3 regions of the Desulfofarcimen acetoxidans DSM 771 genome follow, and region 1 is predicted to be linked to each of the others. Evidence: riboswitches for the same ligand, from Rfam matches in the RefSeq annotation. Region 1 holds a riboswitch; each other region holds the start of a gene.
What was found. A riboswitch is a leader RNA that binds a small molecule or an ion and turns the genes downstream of it on or off. The one in region 1 is predicted to bind cobalamin.
Positions count from the first base shown of each region.

Region 2: linked by a shared signal. The riboswitch ahead of DTOX_RS09725 (hypothetical protein) and the one ahead of DTOX_RS02750 (S-layer homology domain-containing protein) in region 1 are both predicted to bind cobalamin.
Region 3: linked by a shared signal. The riboswitch ahead of DTOX_RS09710 (hypothetical protein) and the one ahead of DTOX_RS02750 (S-layer homology domain-containing protein) in region 1 are both predicted to bind cobalamin.

Region 1 is NC_013216.1:573,532-578,307, forward strand. Features, by position in the region: gene DTOX_RS02740 (sirohydrochlorin cobaltochelatase) at 1-168, opposite strand, end outside; cobalamin riboswitch at 285-547, opposite strand; cobalamin riboswitch at 635-818, opposite strand; cobalamin riboswitch at 1,003-1,195, shown strand; gene DTOX_RS02750 (S-layer homology domain-containing protein) at 1,404-4,776, shown strand, end outside.
Region 2 is NC_013216.1:2,113,147-2,117,922, reverse strand. Features, by position in the region: gene DTOX_RS09730 (immunoglobulin-like domain-containing protein) at 1-2,201, opposite strand, end outside; gene DTOX_RS09725 (hypothetical protein) at 2,336-3,220, opposite strand; cobalamin riboswitch at 3,579-3,763, opposite strand; gene DTOX_RS09720 (response regulator) at 4,068-4,451, opposite strand.
Region 3 is NC_013216.1:2,105,977-2,110,752, reverse strand. Features, by position in the region: gene DTOX_RS09715 (cadherin-like beta sandwich domain-containing protein) at 1-2,474, opposite strand, end outside; gene DTOX_RS09710 (hypothetical protein) at 2,639-3,514, opposite strand; cobalamin riboswitch at 3,691-3,861, opposite strand; gene DTOX_RS09700 (LytTR family DNA-binding domain-containing protein) at 4,146-4,511, opposite strand.

The DNA of each region.
Region 1 (4,776 bases):
CTTGCGGGTATCTTCATAAGTGGTTCCGAAGCTAACGATCAAAATGGCTTTTTTCTCGGTTTCCGGGTTAGTGTTTTGTGCGGTAGGATTTTGTTTGCCTGTATTGCTGCACCCCATCAGTAAAAATAATACAAGTATTACGCTGCTCAAACTAATGGCCCGTTTCATAAATAGATCCTCCTTCTGAATGTTAGTTAGTAAGTCAGTCAGTTTATTCAGATTCTAAGGAGGAAGTATTGATATTATTAGATACAAGTCCAACACCCCCTTATCCACGCAAGGCCTAACGTTGGGGAAAACAGGCAGGTTTCCTGGCTCCGGGTCATTGCTGCCTTACGCCTTCCCAGGTCAATACCCAGTGACATAAGATTGGAACATTCCTTTTCAGAATAAGTGGCAAGCAATTTTGCCGGTTCCAAATGGATTGTTCCCTTTTCCTTTTGTAAGGCAGCTCACCGTTACAGTGGCGGGACCGCGCCGGACTCGCACCGGCTTCCCTTTTAACCCCTGTCCCTCGGGAAGGGGCACCTGTTTTCCAAATTAAAAACAAAAACCTTAGCTCTCCCGAGGGGTGCTAAGGTTTTAGCGTCTGATGAATACAGAAATCTAAGACCGCACACTTTTCCCCGGAAAGCGTTTTGGATAATGCCAGCCAGGTCTCCTGACTTATGGGAAATAGCGCCATACTCCGCCTTCCCGGGAATATTCCCAGTGGCTTATCGGGAGTTGGCTGCCCATTTACAGTGGCCGGACCGTCCAGGATTCTCACCTGGTTCCCTGTGCCTTTCCTAAAAGGCAACTGGCATTAGACTGATTGAGTGATTTAATTCATGGTAAAGTTATATCATAAATCAAATATTGTGTCCATACTTCCGGATAATCTATGTCGAGAATCTATATTATTAAATCAAATATGCTCTTCTGACAAATGATCTTTTTATGGTATATACAACACAGCCATAACGTGATATTATGAATAATCAAAAAATAATTAGGAATATAAATTCATAACCGGAGCAGGGAGCTTTATCTGAATGATAAAGCTTAAAAGAGAAGCCGGTGCGAGTCCGGCGCGGTCCCGCCACTGTAATGGGTAGGAGCCTCACACTATGTCACTGGGACAGGATATTCCCGGGAAGACGTGAGGTTTACGATGATCCTAAGCCAGGAAAACTGCCTTGTTCTTTATTGCCACATATCTACGTGTGATAGGAGGTGGTTTTTAATGTTTATGCCATTTTTGCCGGCATCGCCATAAAATCCCGATTCACTTGTGGATCGGGATTTTTATTTTTGTATTGGTTGCAATTAAGTTTAAAATTATTTGTTTTATTAAATATTGCTAATTTTAGAGATAATTAAAGATGTTGCGAACTTGTTATGGGAAAGGTGGATATTAGATAATGAGGAGAAAAAACACAAAATTACAATTCATAACGTTATCAGTAATGATATTTTTTATCCTGAACATTATTCAGTTTTCCGGATTAACCAGCCAGTCAGCAAACGGGCAAGAGGCTGTATATACTTCTGCTGAAATGGCGGCAAAAGCAGTTGATTTTATTAACGATAAGTATAAGGCGGGAGAGAAAATTGATGGCTATACCGCTTATGTGCTGGCTATGGCCGGGCAGGATTTGTCAAGTGAGAAATGGAGCATAAACGGCACTAGTTTAAGAAGTGAAATCGAAAACTTAGCCGACTTAATGGGAAATAATGTTAATTTAATAAATTATGTTTGCTTAACCCAGAATAATGACGGCAGTTTCGGCCCTTATGCCAATGAATATGGGACAAAGGTGCCGCTGCAGGCTTTGTCGACAGTTAAAGAAGACATTACTGTCGGCAGCGATGTTTACAATCAGGTGCAGAGTGCCATTGATAATGCTGTAAACTTTTTTAAGACAAAATATCAAAACGGCGGCATGACCTATGATGTAAACGGTTGGAGTTTCGATTACCGCTGTGTTGAGGCACTGGCAAAATCGGGGGAGGACCTGTCAGTGGGCGGTTGGGTCTATAATGGTGTATCCCTCAAAGACAGCATAATGCTTTCTGCCAATAGTACGGCGCGGTCCATTAAAAAGGATTCATCTGTACAGGACGCTGTGTATCTGTCCAAAGAACTTACGGCTCTTTATGCTGTTGACAAAGCTTCAACCGACATTGATGTTCTGGCCGGTGCGATTACAGCCAAACAAAATGGTGACGGCAGTTTCGGGACAAATATGTTTGACCATATTATGGTTCTGAATGCTCTCGGAAAAGCTGGAGCAATCAGTAATATTGACCAGACAAAGGCATTTAATTTTATTGATAATTTGAAAGAAATTCATAAGAACTCCTGGGGTCAAGACGCCGGTGTAGCCTGGGGCTCACAGTACACAAGCGGTTTTGAAGAGTCTGATACCACTGCCCAGGTTATTACGGCACTCAGTTATTTTTCTGAGGCGAAGAACGAAGGCAGCGATGTTTATAAGACTATACAGGGTGGTCTTACCTATCTTAACGACGTGCAAGATGCTGACACGGCGGCCATAGTCCGTATAGAAGGTGACAGCACCTTTTCCTCTGCTGAAACACTGCTGGCACTCAAGTCACTGGGATATACTTTTGACCAGTATACAGGGACTGCTTCAAAATGGGTGAAAAATTCCCGGACGAAAACTATAACTCAGTGCATAAAGGCAGTGAACAAATGGGGTGACGCCGGACGCCTGGACAGGCTGATTAGACTTTTGGCAGACCGGCAAAAAGCAGAGGATCCGGGTAAAGGTTCTTTTGAAAACAGCGTATACAGCGATATGTGGGCTTATTTAGCCCTTGGTGAAGCCGGAAAGCTTGACGGGCTTAACACCGGCGATGCTAAAACGTATATTTTATCTAAGCAGGATACTTCCGGTTCCTGGGGAGAAATCTTTGATCAATACTACCCTGATTTCCTTTCCACAGCACAGGCTATCCGGTCGCTCAGCTATCTGCCGGAAGCCGGTGAGGCAGATGTTCAGGCAGCAATAAATAAAGGTCTGAATTATCTGAAAACCCTTCAGCGGGATGACGGCAGCGTTAGCGCAAAAGATGATGACCCTGCTGTAGATAATTCTGAGCTAATCATAACTTTAAATAGATTGAATATAGATCCACAAGGTGCTGAATGGACAAAAACTGTTGATGGCAAAAAATTTACTCCGGTATCTTATCTGATGAATAACACAATGAATGCCGATGGCAGCTTTGGCGCATCTAAAAATGTTTTTGGAGCCACTGAAGCACTTTATGCATATTTAATTCAGGACGGTACCGGTAACCCTGGCGGAGACGGTCCAGGAGGCGGCTCGTCTGAGAACCGGTGCAGTGTTAATATCGCGATAGTGGGAAAGGACGACGAAATTATTTACAGACCGGGCAGTGTTATCCTGGATAAAACTTCAAAATGGGGTATTACTGCTATGGGCGCACTCCATGCCACAGGTTTGAGCTATGTAGGCGACAGCAGTTTTGTTAAGAGCATTGATGGGCTGGCTAACAGCGGCATGAACGGGTGGATGTACAGTGTTAACGGGGTTGTGCCTATGACTACTGCTTCTGATAAAGTGGTTAAAGAGGGGGATAGGGTAATCTGGTGGTATAGTACGGATATGAATTCATCAGGACCTAGTTGGGACAGTCTCTTAAAAGGATCTGCAGGTGCCGGGGGCAATCAGTCGGCAGCTGCTTCATCAACTAGCCTCATTGAGCAAAATAAAGAACTTCCAGATGCATTGCAGGTTTCGGAAAAGGCTCTGGCAGCGCTGGAGCAGATAGCCCTGCTGCTTAATCCTCAAGACATTGAAAAAGAAAATACATTGGATGCATCGGTTCAGGACGACGAGATTAATAATGTAATTGTAGTAGGCAGCAGGCAGCCTTTAAATCTGGCTTTGCTCAAAACATTAAAAAAGGAACTGGATCAGAATGAGGTACAGTTAACACAAAAAGTTGAAGCGGACAGTGGAGCTGTCCTGTTGGATGCCAAAGAGGAACTGGCTCTGGTTATTCCGGCTAAGTCACTTAATAAGGATATGGAAATAAACGTTAAGGAAGCAGCTGCCGGCAATCAGCAGGAAACTGCCGCACCGTCAGGTTTTCGTCAGGTGTCAGCAATTTACGATTTTGGTCCCAAAGATACTGTTTTTACTATGCCGGCGACATTAACCTTTAAGCTGGTTATGCCTCCTTTGGTTAAGCCGGATAGACTGGTTTTGGCCTATTACGATAAAGTTGCCGGCAAGTGGGTATCTGTCCCTGCTGTTGTGGATTTGGATAAAGGTTTAGTCCTGACCAAGCTGCGGCATTTAGGACAATATGCGGTTTTTGCCCGCGAGTCTTTGAAGACCTTTGCTGATGTAAACGAAACTTCTTCTAGTTGGGCTAAAGATTATATAGAAAATCTGGCCGGGGCCGGAATTGTTGACGGTATAGATGCTACACACTTTGAACCGTCAAGAAAGGTGACCAGGGCAGAATTGACCAGTTTATTGGTTAAAGCCTTAGGCATATCCACAGATCAAAGCTCTGCTATCTCTCTGAAGGATGTTCAAGCCGATGATTGGTACGCGGGGGCGGTTGGGGCAGCTCAGGCAGCCGGTTTGATTACCGGCTATGAAGACGGCACTTTCCGGCCGGGCAACACTGTTAGCCGTGAAGAACTGGCGGTAATTCTGGTGCGCGCAATGAAACTTGAGTCTGACCAGGAAAAAATGTGGTTTGCCGACATAGATAAGATTAACTCCTGGG
Region 2 (4,776 bases), 1.5 Mb from region 1:
ATAAAGGGAGCGGTGATCTGGGCGGCATAATCGGGATACTTGCTCAGATAGGTGTCCCGGGCGTTAACAAAGCAGCTCCTGCCCGTATGCAGTTCCACCAGGGCCCCCAGTGTCTGGTAGGTGGCCATGTCATTGCTGCCACCGTTGAAGCCCACGGAGCCGTCATCCATCTGCAAGCTCAGAAGGGCGGTCATATAAGTGCCCCAATCTTCCTGCCAGGCATTGCTGCCCAGGTCTTCCGCCGTGGCGCCGAAGAGGACCAGGGCATTGAGCATCACGGCCATGCTGTTAGGATTGACAGCGTAAGCCGTGGCAGGCAGAGGGGTATCAAAGGATCCCGGGCTGCTCACCCCGGGCCAGTTCATGGTTACGCCGCCGTTAGCGTATAAATGAGTGGATACCATTGCCGCCATTTTGCCGACGGCGTCTCTAATGCGATCCCCGTATTCCAGATCATCCTGCAGGAAATATAGGGGATAGCTCTGCATGGCCAGCCAGTCGCTGGAAGAGATCATACTGATATCACTGCGCTCATCGACAGACATTTCCACGGTGGGCAGAATGGCCTTGATCCCGGCTTTTTTCAGGGCGTCGGTATAGCCTTCCGCCTCCGTGGCCCCGGCAATTTCCGCCCCCAGGAGGAGATAGGAGACGGTCAGGATATCAATTTTTAGATCCAGCACGCCGTCTTTCCCCAACTTCAGGGTGCCGTCCGCGTTATAGGCGTGGCCGATCAGCTCCGCCACCAGATTCCGGCCGTTGAAATTCCGGGGGTCCGCCCCCACGGCACAAAGGGCAGCCACATAACGGAAATCGTCTTTGGGCGAATTGAGTGTACCGCCGGCGTCCCGGCTTTTTAAAGCCGCTTCCAGGCCGTCCAAATAGGTCTTGCCGTCGGCGCCAGCCAGCAGGGGATCGGTGACGGCATAGCCGTAATTGGGAAAGATCCAGGCATCCCAGTCCGTACCGTCTCTACGCTCGGAAAGGCCCACATAAATTCCATCTTTTACAAATATCTTCGTTTGATACCAGGAGATCATTTTGTCCAGAGAAGCTTTGACATATTCCTTCACGCCCGGATAAACTGTAAAGGCTCTGTAGCTGTAGGAAGGATTGTCCGTGCCCAGCTGGATGGCGAGCCAGTAGCTGCCGGCGGGCAGATCCTGCACCAGAAAACCCAGATCCTTATAATCCTCGGCAGCGGCGCCGGGTACCGCGGCCACAGTGCTTTCCACCAGGGTGCCGGCAATAGCCGTATCCGGCGTGCCGTTTTCCGCGGCGGTCAGATAGAATTTCACCGGAGTCTCCGCGGCCACCGTATCGTTAAAGGCGGCTCCCACATTCAGCCAGAGCTTCGCCCCGGCATAGCTACCCCAGTGACTGGCATCCAGGGATTTTATATCCGGTTTGGAGACCGGGGTTCCGTTCACTGTCACATAAACTTCATTGGAGATATATGTGCCGATTTTGGTGTAAAAGCGAAGAGAATACTGGCTGGTTTCCTCGTTAAAAGATCCCAGGTTCAAAGAATCCTGGACAGCGGTGATATTCAGGTCGGCGCCGGTTTCCCCTTCCAGTTTCTCGTAAATTCTTGTCGACGAGTTACTATCATAATAGCCGTAATACCATTCCACCGGTTGGGCCGGATTCCCGGTGCCGTACACATTCAGAGATACGGTGCTTCCCTCCGCCACTTCCTGGCGATCCGGTGTTACAAAGGGATTGGGACCGTTTTCCTCCACACAGTAGAAAAATATAGTATTACTAGTATCAGCACCGTTAGAGTTTTTAATAGCAGAGTTTATTCGATAAGGATTCTGCCGGGTGGCCGTGGCGGGCACCGTTACGGAAAATTCCGCCCCGGCATCAAGGGGATATTTATCTGCAGCCTTATAGGGCGGCTTATACACCCTTAAAGAGGTAAAAGTGTAATCTGTATTTAAATTTGGATCTTTCTTTATGGTAATCTGGGTCGTCCCCGCCGGCACCGTGATATAGCAAGGAGAAGCAGCAACACTACCCGCTATATCGCCATAGTACTTAACCGGAAGGGGTGTGTCGCTTCCCGGCAATGTGGCAATTACATACAAACCATTTACTTCCTCTACTTCCGTGGCTAACGCAGTGCCGCCGGTCGCAAAAACAAACAGCAAAGCACAAAAGAGGGCAAAAAATAGTCCCCTCTGGTGATATTTCAACATCTGTTTTCCTCCGCCTTCTTAGAAATATTCTGTAAAGAAAAGCCGCTAACCTCCTCCATTTCCCCTGTACTTTAAAACAAAAAGAGGGAGTGGGCGGTTTTTTGGCAAACCGCCCACTTCCGCACCCCTCTTCTTTAGATAGGATCGTAACCGGTTACGGTATCGGTGGTATTCTCGATCAGCCCATTGCCAAAGGTGGTGCGTACTACTTCCACCTTATAGGTATGACTTCCGAAACTGCCGACATTGAGATCGACATTGCCGGAAGAATCGGTGGTGCCACTGGTCACAAGAGTCCCGCTTTCATTATAGGCTTTGACCGTCACGCCCTGATAATTAGCAAAATTCGTCAGATTCCAGGTATAGGTCGGCGCCGGCCCGTAATATTGGCAGGAAGCCTTCACGTTAACCGTCAGGGTATTGCTGTCGTTATCGGTAATGCTGGCGATTTTGGCAAAATCGGCGCAACTGGTGGAACTGCTCGCATCGTCATGATAGATATTGATTACATCCCCGTCTGTCACATAAGCGGTGGCGATGGAAGCACCCAAGCCTGCACTTTCCAGAGGAAACTTGTTGTTGATCCGGAAGACCCAGCCGTCCCAGGCATATTGGCTAGTGGGACCATAGGTCACAATGCTATTTTCATCGGTAACGGAATAGAAATAACTGTCGCCGGAATCAATGGGATTTCCATCAGTACCGTTAAACGTATAGTTCCCCATATCTTGCACCGCCAGCAGCACGTCCCGAACAAAGAAGGACTGGGCGGTTTCACCGGCCGTCAATAGAACATTATTAATGGTTGTGTAAATGTAGCTGCCGCTGATGGTCCGGCTTTCCACTACCAAATCAACGTTAATCGTTTGATCTGTATAGATGGGCGCCGTGCCCTGGATATAGGAAGCGCTTGTCGAGGTTAAGTAATCCTGGGCAAAGGCCGGAACGGACATGGCTAAGACAAGCATTACAACCAAGCCCAGCAGCATCATTTTACTCATGATTTTACCTGATTTCATAGCAAAAACCTCCTTAAATTAAATTTAAATTTTCTGCCCGCATTTTTCCCTCTCGGGGAACCAAACAGCCGGGTTTCTTCAGATCATAGGCATCACCTCTCTAACGGTGGAAATCCACCCTTTTTTCTAAGCAGAATTGCACCCTGCAGCCAAAGGGGCTTGGAACGTGTGCGAGACACCCCCCTCACCCCCGGGATGCAAACCGTAAAACTGAATGTTAGCTACTGTTTTCAGCTACTGAAATAAAAAAACCTCTACACGAATTGTAGAGGGAAGCAGGCAACCACATTTATAAAGCATAAAATGGTAATCCATGCGCGAGTCAGTTAATCCCCTCCCCATTCTCCGTGGGTATCTGGCGGCGACTATCAAACAAGCTGGTCTCCTGGCTCAGGGGTCAACCTTGTCTTACGCCTTCCCGGATTATTAAACCCAGTGACATCTTGTAAGACTACTGCCCTTCACAGTGGCGGGACCGCACCGGACTTGCACCGGTTTCCCAATTAAGCTTCTCTTATAAGCACTTGTTTTGTTCCATATTATTTAATTGTTTAATTATTTAACATATATCCAGTGAATCTCCTCCGGATCAAGCCTGTGGACTTTCAGGAGCAATTTTCCATAAACTTATTAATTAGTTTAGCATTTATTATATGATTTTGCAATACTTTGCAAATAATGCCGGATTTATTGTTTATTTAATCATTTATTGTGTATAAACGTACTAATTTAATGTTTATTTATTTCTAAGTTTTATGATTTTGAGAAAAGTTTTTTCCGAAAACTTCATTTTTTTATTGTCGAAAAAAGGCAGCCGCTCCCGGGTCGGTGAAGCTGTCCCTGAGATTTAAGGTAATTGCGGCAGCCCCTCCAATAAAAAAAATCTCATTAGTAGTCTAATTTCTTCAAAATCAAAAGGTTTGTTTATATAGTGATGCACATCTAACTTTTTAGCCTGTTCAAATATTTCCTGGTTGCCATATGCTGTTATAAGCACAACAACAAACTCGCTATAAATATTCCTTAGTTCCTTAAGCGTTTCAAGCCCGCTCATGCCCGGCATTTTAATATCCAGTAAAATTACCCGGGGTCTAAAATTAGATGCTATTTTTAAGGCCTCTTGCCCCCCGGCAGCAACTGCTACACGATAACCGTCATCATTCAGTACTTCATATAGCAGCCGACGTATTCCGCACCGATCATCAACGATAAGAACATCATAATTCCTCATGGATACCCCCCCCAAAAATTCTCCGTAATTTTCTTTAAAGAAGGCCCTCCCAGTCAGTGCTTCTACAGGTAAGTCTCTATAATTGAAATTGTACTGCTTTTATAACGCGGAGCATACCTGCCGGTAAATACTGCTTCCATATTCTCAGGTTTGCTTTTTATGATATCCGGCACCTTTCCTGTCACAATTAACTAACACAAAGGGAAAGAAAAAAACACATGAAAAAACCCGGCTTCAACCACAAAGAGGCCAGGTTTTTTCATGTGTAAATATATTAATAAGTATTAATAGTCCTAGATAAAGCCCTGGCCTTTTCTCGGAAGGC
Region 3 (4,776 bases), 1.5 Mb from region 1:
ATGCCGTTGTCGCGTATAGGCATATTTGTCTCCGTAACATTGCCTGGATTAGACTGGAACCAACAGCGCGCTTTCACACTGACATCATTATTTTTAGGGTATATATACACACTAAGATTATTATTTGAAATATCAATTCCCGTGATATTAAGCTGGGAACTGTTTATTCCTTCAAGTGGAGCATAATTAGGCCCGTAATAATTGTAAAATAGCTCCTTCAGAGCGGCGTATTCCAATTTTGCCTGTTCAGAGGCAAATTCGTTGTCCTGCACTTCAAATGTAATGTCCGGCAGGGTGCTGAACAAAGGATTGTTTTCCCCTTCGGAAGCGTTGAAATTGGGCATCACTCCCGAGGGTGATATGTTGCGGTGCGCGTTAAGCGCGCTGCCCAGATGTCCGCAATGTATCCGGCCCTTATGGAGTAAAAATTCTCCCGGTTCGGACAACAATACACTGACCGTATTATACGAAGTGATATCGTATTGTGTGGGAGGACCCAGGCACAACCGCCCGTCCTGTGTCTCATACTGCACATATTGCGTGTATGGATAGCCGGGATTGTATATGCCCGCAATTTTCTGGATGGGGATCTCCAGTCCTTCAAAGCTGACCGACGCGGTTTCACCCAAATTGAAGGGTTCGCCTGGTTTCCAGTCCGGATTGCTTTTATTGACAATGTTGACCTGCAGGCCTTTGGCGTTCACCACATGGTACCGCACCGAATCTCCCGCGCTGACTTCGATAATGCTGCGGCCCTCTTTCAGGTTTACCGTAAAGCTCCCGTCCGGATTTGCCGCGCAGCTTGTCCACCCTTCGCCCCACCCGGTGTTATGCAGCGGGTCATGCACGCGTACCGATATGGTTCCGCTGTCCGCCGTGGGCTTGAAGGTGTAAGGCGCGGAATCGCTTTTATTTTTATCGAAATAAACGGTGTCATATTCTCTCTGATCAATATTGGTTTTGATGTTGGCTGCATTCCCAGAGTCCGCATCATCCACCACATTTACCACCACTATACCCGTGTTAATGGGGTCGATGGCGTTGAAATAATATTTTATCCCACTGGGAGGAGAGTAGCTTCCGGAAATGACATTACCCGGTGATTCAAGCCAGCCCAAGGCATCATAGGATATTTTTATAATACTGATACCTGTCTGCTTCCCGGTTACTTTAAGCAACTCTCTGCCTGGCTTGCCTGTCCACTGCTCGGACACCGAACCGCCCATCACCTCAACATGGTAGTCCGGCTCAACAAAATAATTATCTACCACACCGAGCTGCGCCTGCCAGACGCGTATGGGAAACAGGTCAAAGCTTTCCCCTTTTTTTAACACCACATACTTGCTGTCGTCCAGATTCATGTACAGGTTATCATCAATAAACCCGTTATCTACGCGGTGGCTATTGTCCAGCACGGCAAGGTCCAGGGTTATTGTCAAATCCGTGCCTCCCGGGTTCACGGTGAAACACTGGCACTGCTTCAGCCATTCGCCGCCGCCCGCCTCGTAATGAATACCATCCGCGCCGGAGGGAATATTAAATTTATAGATGTCATATTTTTCATCACCGGTGGTACCCATATAAGTCGGAGTATACTCGGTAAAAGGAATGAAGTGTGCTTTGCCTTTGCGAAAGACCCGCAGGTCGGCGCCTTTTGTAACCTGGAATGTAGTCTCAATACTCCTGGTTATTGCAACCCTTTCTGTTTTCTTTGATCCTAATACTACAGCATTGAGCCTTGACCAAGAAAAACTGCCGTCTTTGGGGCTGAAAGCGTCATTTACAGGAGTAGCATCCCAGTAATAGGGATTGCTCCCATCGCAGGCAAGAACGATGTAACTATGCTCAATATCTCCCTGTCCATCCTCCGCCCCGATCACCATTCCCGGATTTTGAATCTCTCCCTGGGAATTGCGCAGTACTATATTAAAGCCGGGCGCTTTGCCTGTCTCGGGGTCGATTCCTACTTTAATATTAAAATAGCCCAGGTAAAATGTCTGTTTGCCTTGCACATCCACTACTTCAAATGTGCCTTCGCCGCCCACTGTGCGCACGCCATCTTTTGTATAGTATACTTTAAATTTGTACTTGCCGGGCTCGGCATTAAAAATTATTTTCTTTCCAGTTTGTGTATCTTCCGGCGCGGTCACCGGCACCGGTTCACCGGCGGAATTGTATATTTCAATGGCATCGCCGGCGTTGTCGTCGATCAGGCCGCCATTACGGCTGGCAGTTTTGGGGTATTGAACCTCCACTGAACAGCTGTAAGTTGCGGCGGCCACAGAGGATTTTGCAATCTCATCCTCCGCCGGCACTACCATATCCAAATCATTGTAAGTTGCCGTAACCACGGAATCCGTTGCAGCCTCCTGATTAGTCCAGGCGCTCTGCGCCGGAAGCATGGCCAGTGCCAGTATAAATGCGGCCAGCAGCATTAGTGCTGTGTACATTGCTTTTTTCCAGTTGAGTACCATTATCCTTCCCTTTCTTTCTGATTGTGAATTGCCTTCTCTTTAAATGACCTCTGTTTTCCTGATTTTTGATAATACAATAAAACCCGGACCGGGGCTTAAAACAGTTCCCGGACCGGATTTACTGAAAATCTAAAAGAGCATGGCAACCATGCCTTTACTTATGTCTAGCGGTTGATATACGCCGGGAAATCGTGATCATCATACTCTCCGATACGCCACTGGATATAATCCCCATCCTCTAATCGGATGTCATCCGCGCCTATGACCTCGGAAATTGCCACCACATCATACTGTCCAGAGGTACCGCCCTCGCGGTATATGCGATACATCCAGCCCGCGGGATAAGGAGGCGTGTAATTCACACTATCAATTGTCATGCCGGTAACAAATGCACCGGAGGCGCTATAATTGTCAATCACATCTTCCATCATCATCCGCACCACGCCATCCATGGCCGTAACAAAGGACCTGCCAGAGTAAAAGTCATTGCCCTGCACATTGCCATCCCCGGAAGACAGCAAAGCGCCGTTTGAATTATAGACCTCAAAGTTCACATCGGCAGTGTCATCGTAGGGGTCAGCTGTGGGGCCATTCACCACTACCGTAAAATTGACATAGGCACTTTCCGGCGTACTGGCTACAATACTGGCAGTTCCAGGATTGGTACCCGGAGCAACGGTGACAACGGCATACGCATAATAAAAGTCTTCGTCTACATAAAACGGAGCTTGTTCTGCCACCGTAACGCCGCTGACACTGCCACCGACAACAGCCCACTCGACATCCTCTGCATCCTGTTCATTATCAAACCAATACGGCATCCAACTTGCATCGGCCGGAGCGGCATACAATTCAACAGTTTGTGCGTTAGCATCGTTTGCATCTACATCTGCAGTGAAAGGCACACCGTCATACGTGGTGAGATTAGGATATTCATTGGCAAAGGCGCCGCCGGCAAAGCTGAGAACCATGACGAGAACCATGATCATGGTCAGCATTATTGTACGTTTCTTAAACAATACAAAAACCCCCTTTAGCAAATTTTAATTTTCCAATCCCCAGTGTTCAATCCTTCTACAAACGCCGCTCGTGCTTGTGCCTGTCAATCCACAAGCATACGCATCACCCCTTCCATATACACAGCAAAGTTAATGCAACAAAAAAACCGCACGCAATTAAGCGGCGGATACGGTTTTTTATCCAGCCCGGTTCCGGGGGCCAATCTAATGCAAGAGTCGTCTCCTGACTTGCTTCAACGCTTTTCTCCTCCTTCTCGGCATTTGCGCCAATGGACCGGACAACTGTCCGATGGAGTAAGCTCGGCTTACAGTGGCCGTACCGTTCGGGACTCTAACCCGATTCCGTTACTCTTGCTTGGATTAAATATTCAGTTATTTAACTGCTATAATAATTATAGCAAAAAGTTCTTCATTAAGCATAAGCAGGAAAATATACTGTACATATATAAAAAACAACATAATATACATAAGAATATGAAATATTCGCCAAAAGCATTGTCAAGTTTTTTTTTAGACATACAAGTTATTTTAAGCAAATTTTCATATTACTCATGTATACTCGGCACGTACTTATTTGCGGCATGTACTGGATATTTGCTGTTATTCACCTTGAACCAACTTATAAAAGCCGGTTCTGCACTGCAAAAGTGGCTCAAATGATTCTTACCATCTCGAATAGTTTGCGCTCATTGCCCTTACTGATTTGCGCAGTTTCACTGATCAAGCGAAACTCAATGCAGCGCGTTTCGCCCTTGCTGAAAATTTTTTTAACCATTTTAATATTTACAAGATAGGACTGGTGGGACCTGAAAAAGATGGTATCATCCAGTTTCTTCTGTATTTCATTGAGGGTGATATTGACGGTGAACCTGCATGAGGGGGTATGAACATCTACTTTTCTTCCGTTAGTGGAAAACATAATGATCTCATCTTTGGAAATGAATATTTTTTCACAGCCGATTCTAAAACAGATAATATCATTAAAAAATTCAATATTTTGAGTCTCCGGCGAATTCATTTTACTACCCTCTTTGCAAACCTGCTTCGGGACAAGCCCGGGAGCTTCTACCCGTAAGGTTTCTCATGTCATTGAAATTTGCCTCCCCAAGTGAACATCCGGCAGGAAATCCGAAATAATATTTGATGCCATAGGATGTTGTCCCCAAACAAACCGTAACGGCAAATCAGCCGAGTTTGTAGCCGCCAACAAATAAAAAAGCCTCTCAACCGGTAGGGCCGAGAGGCTAAAAATACTGAATCATTAGCTTGCCAGCACTTTAGCA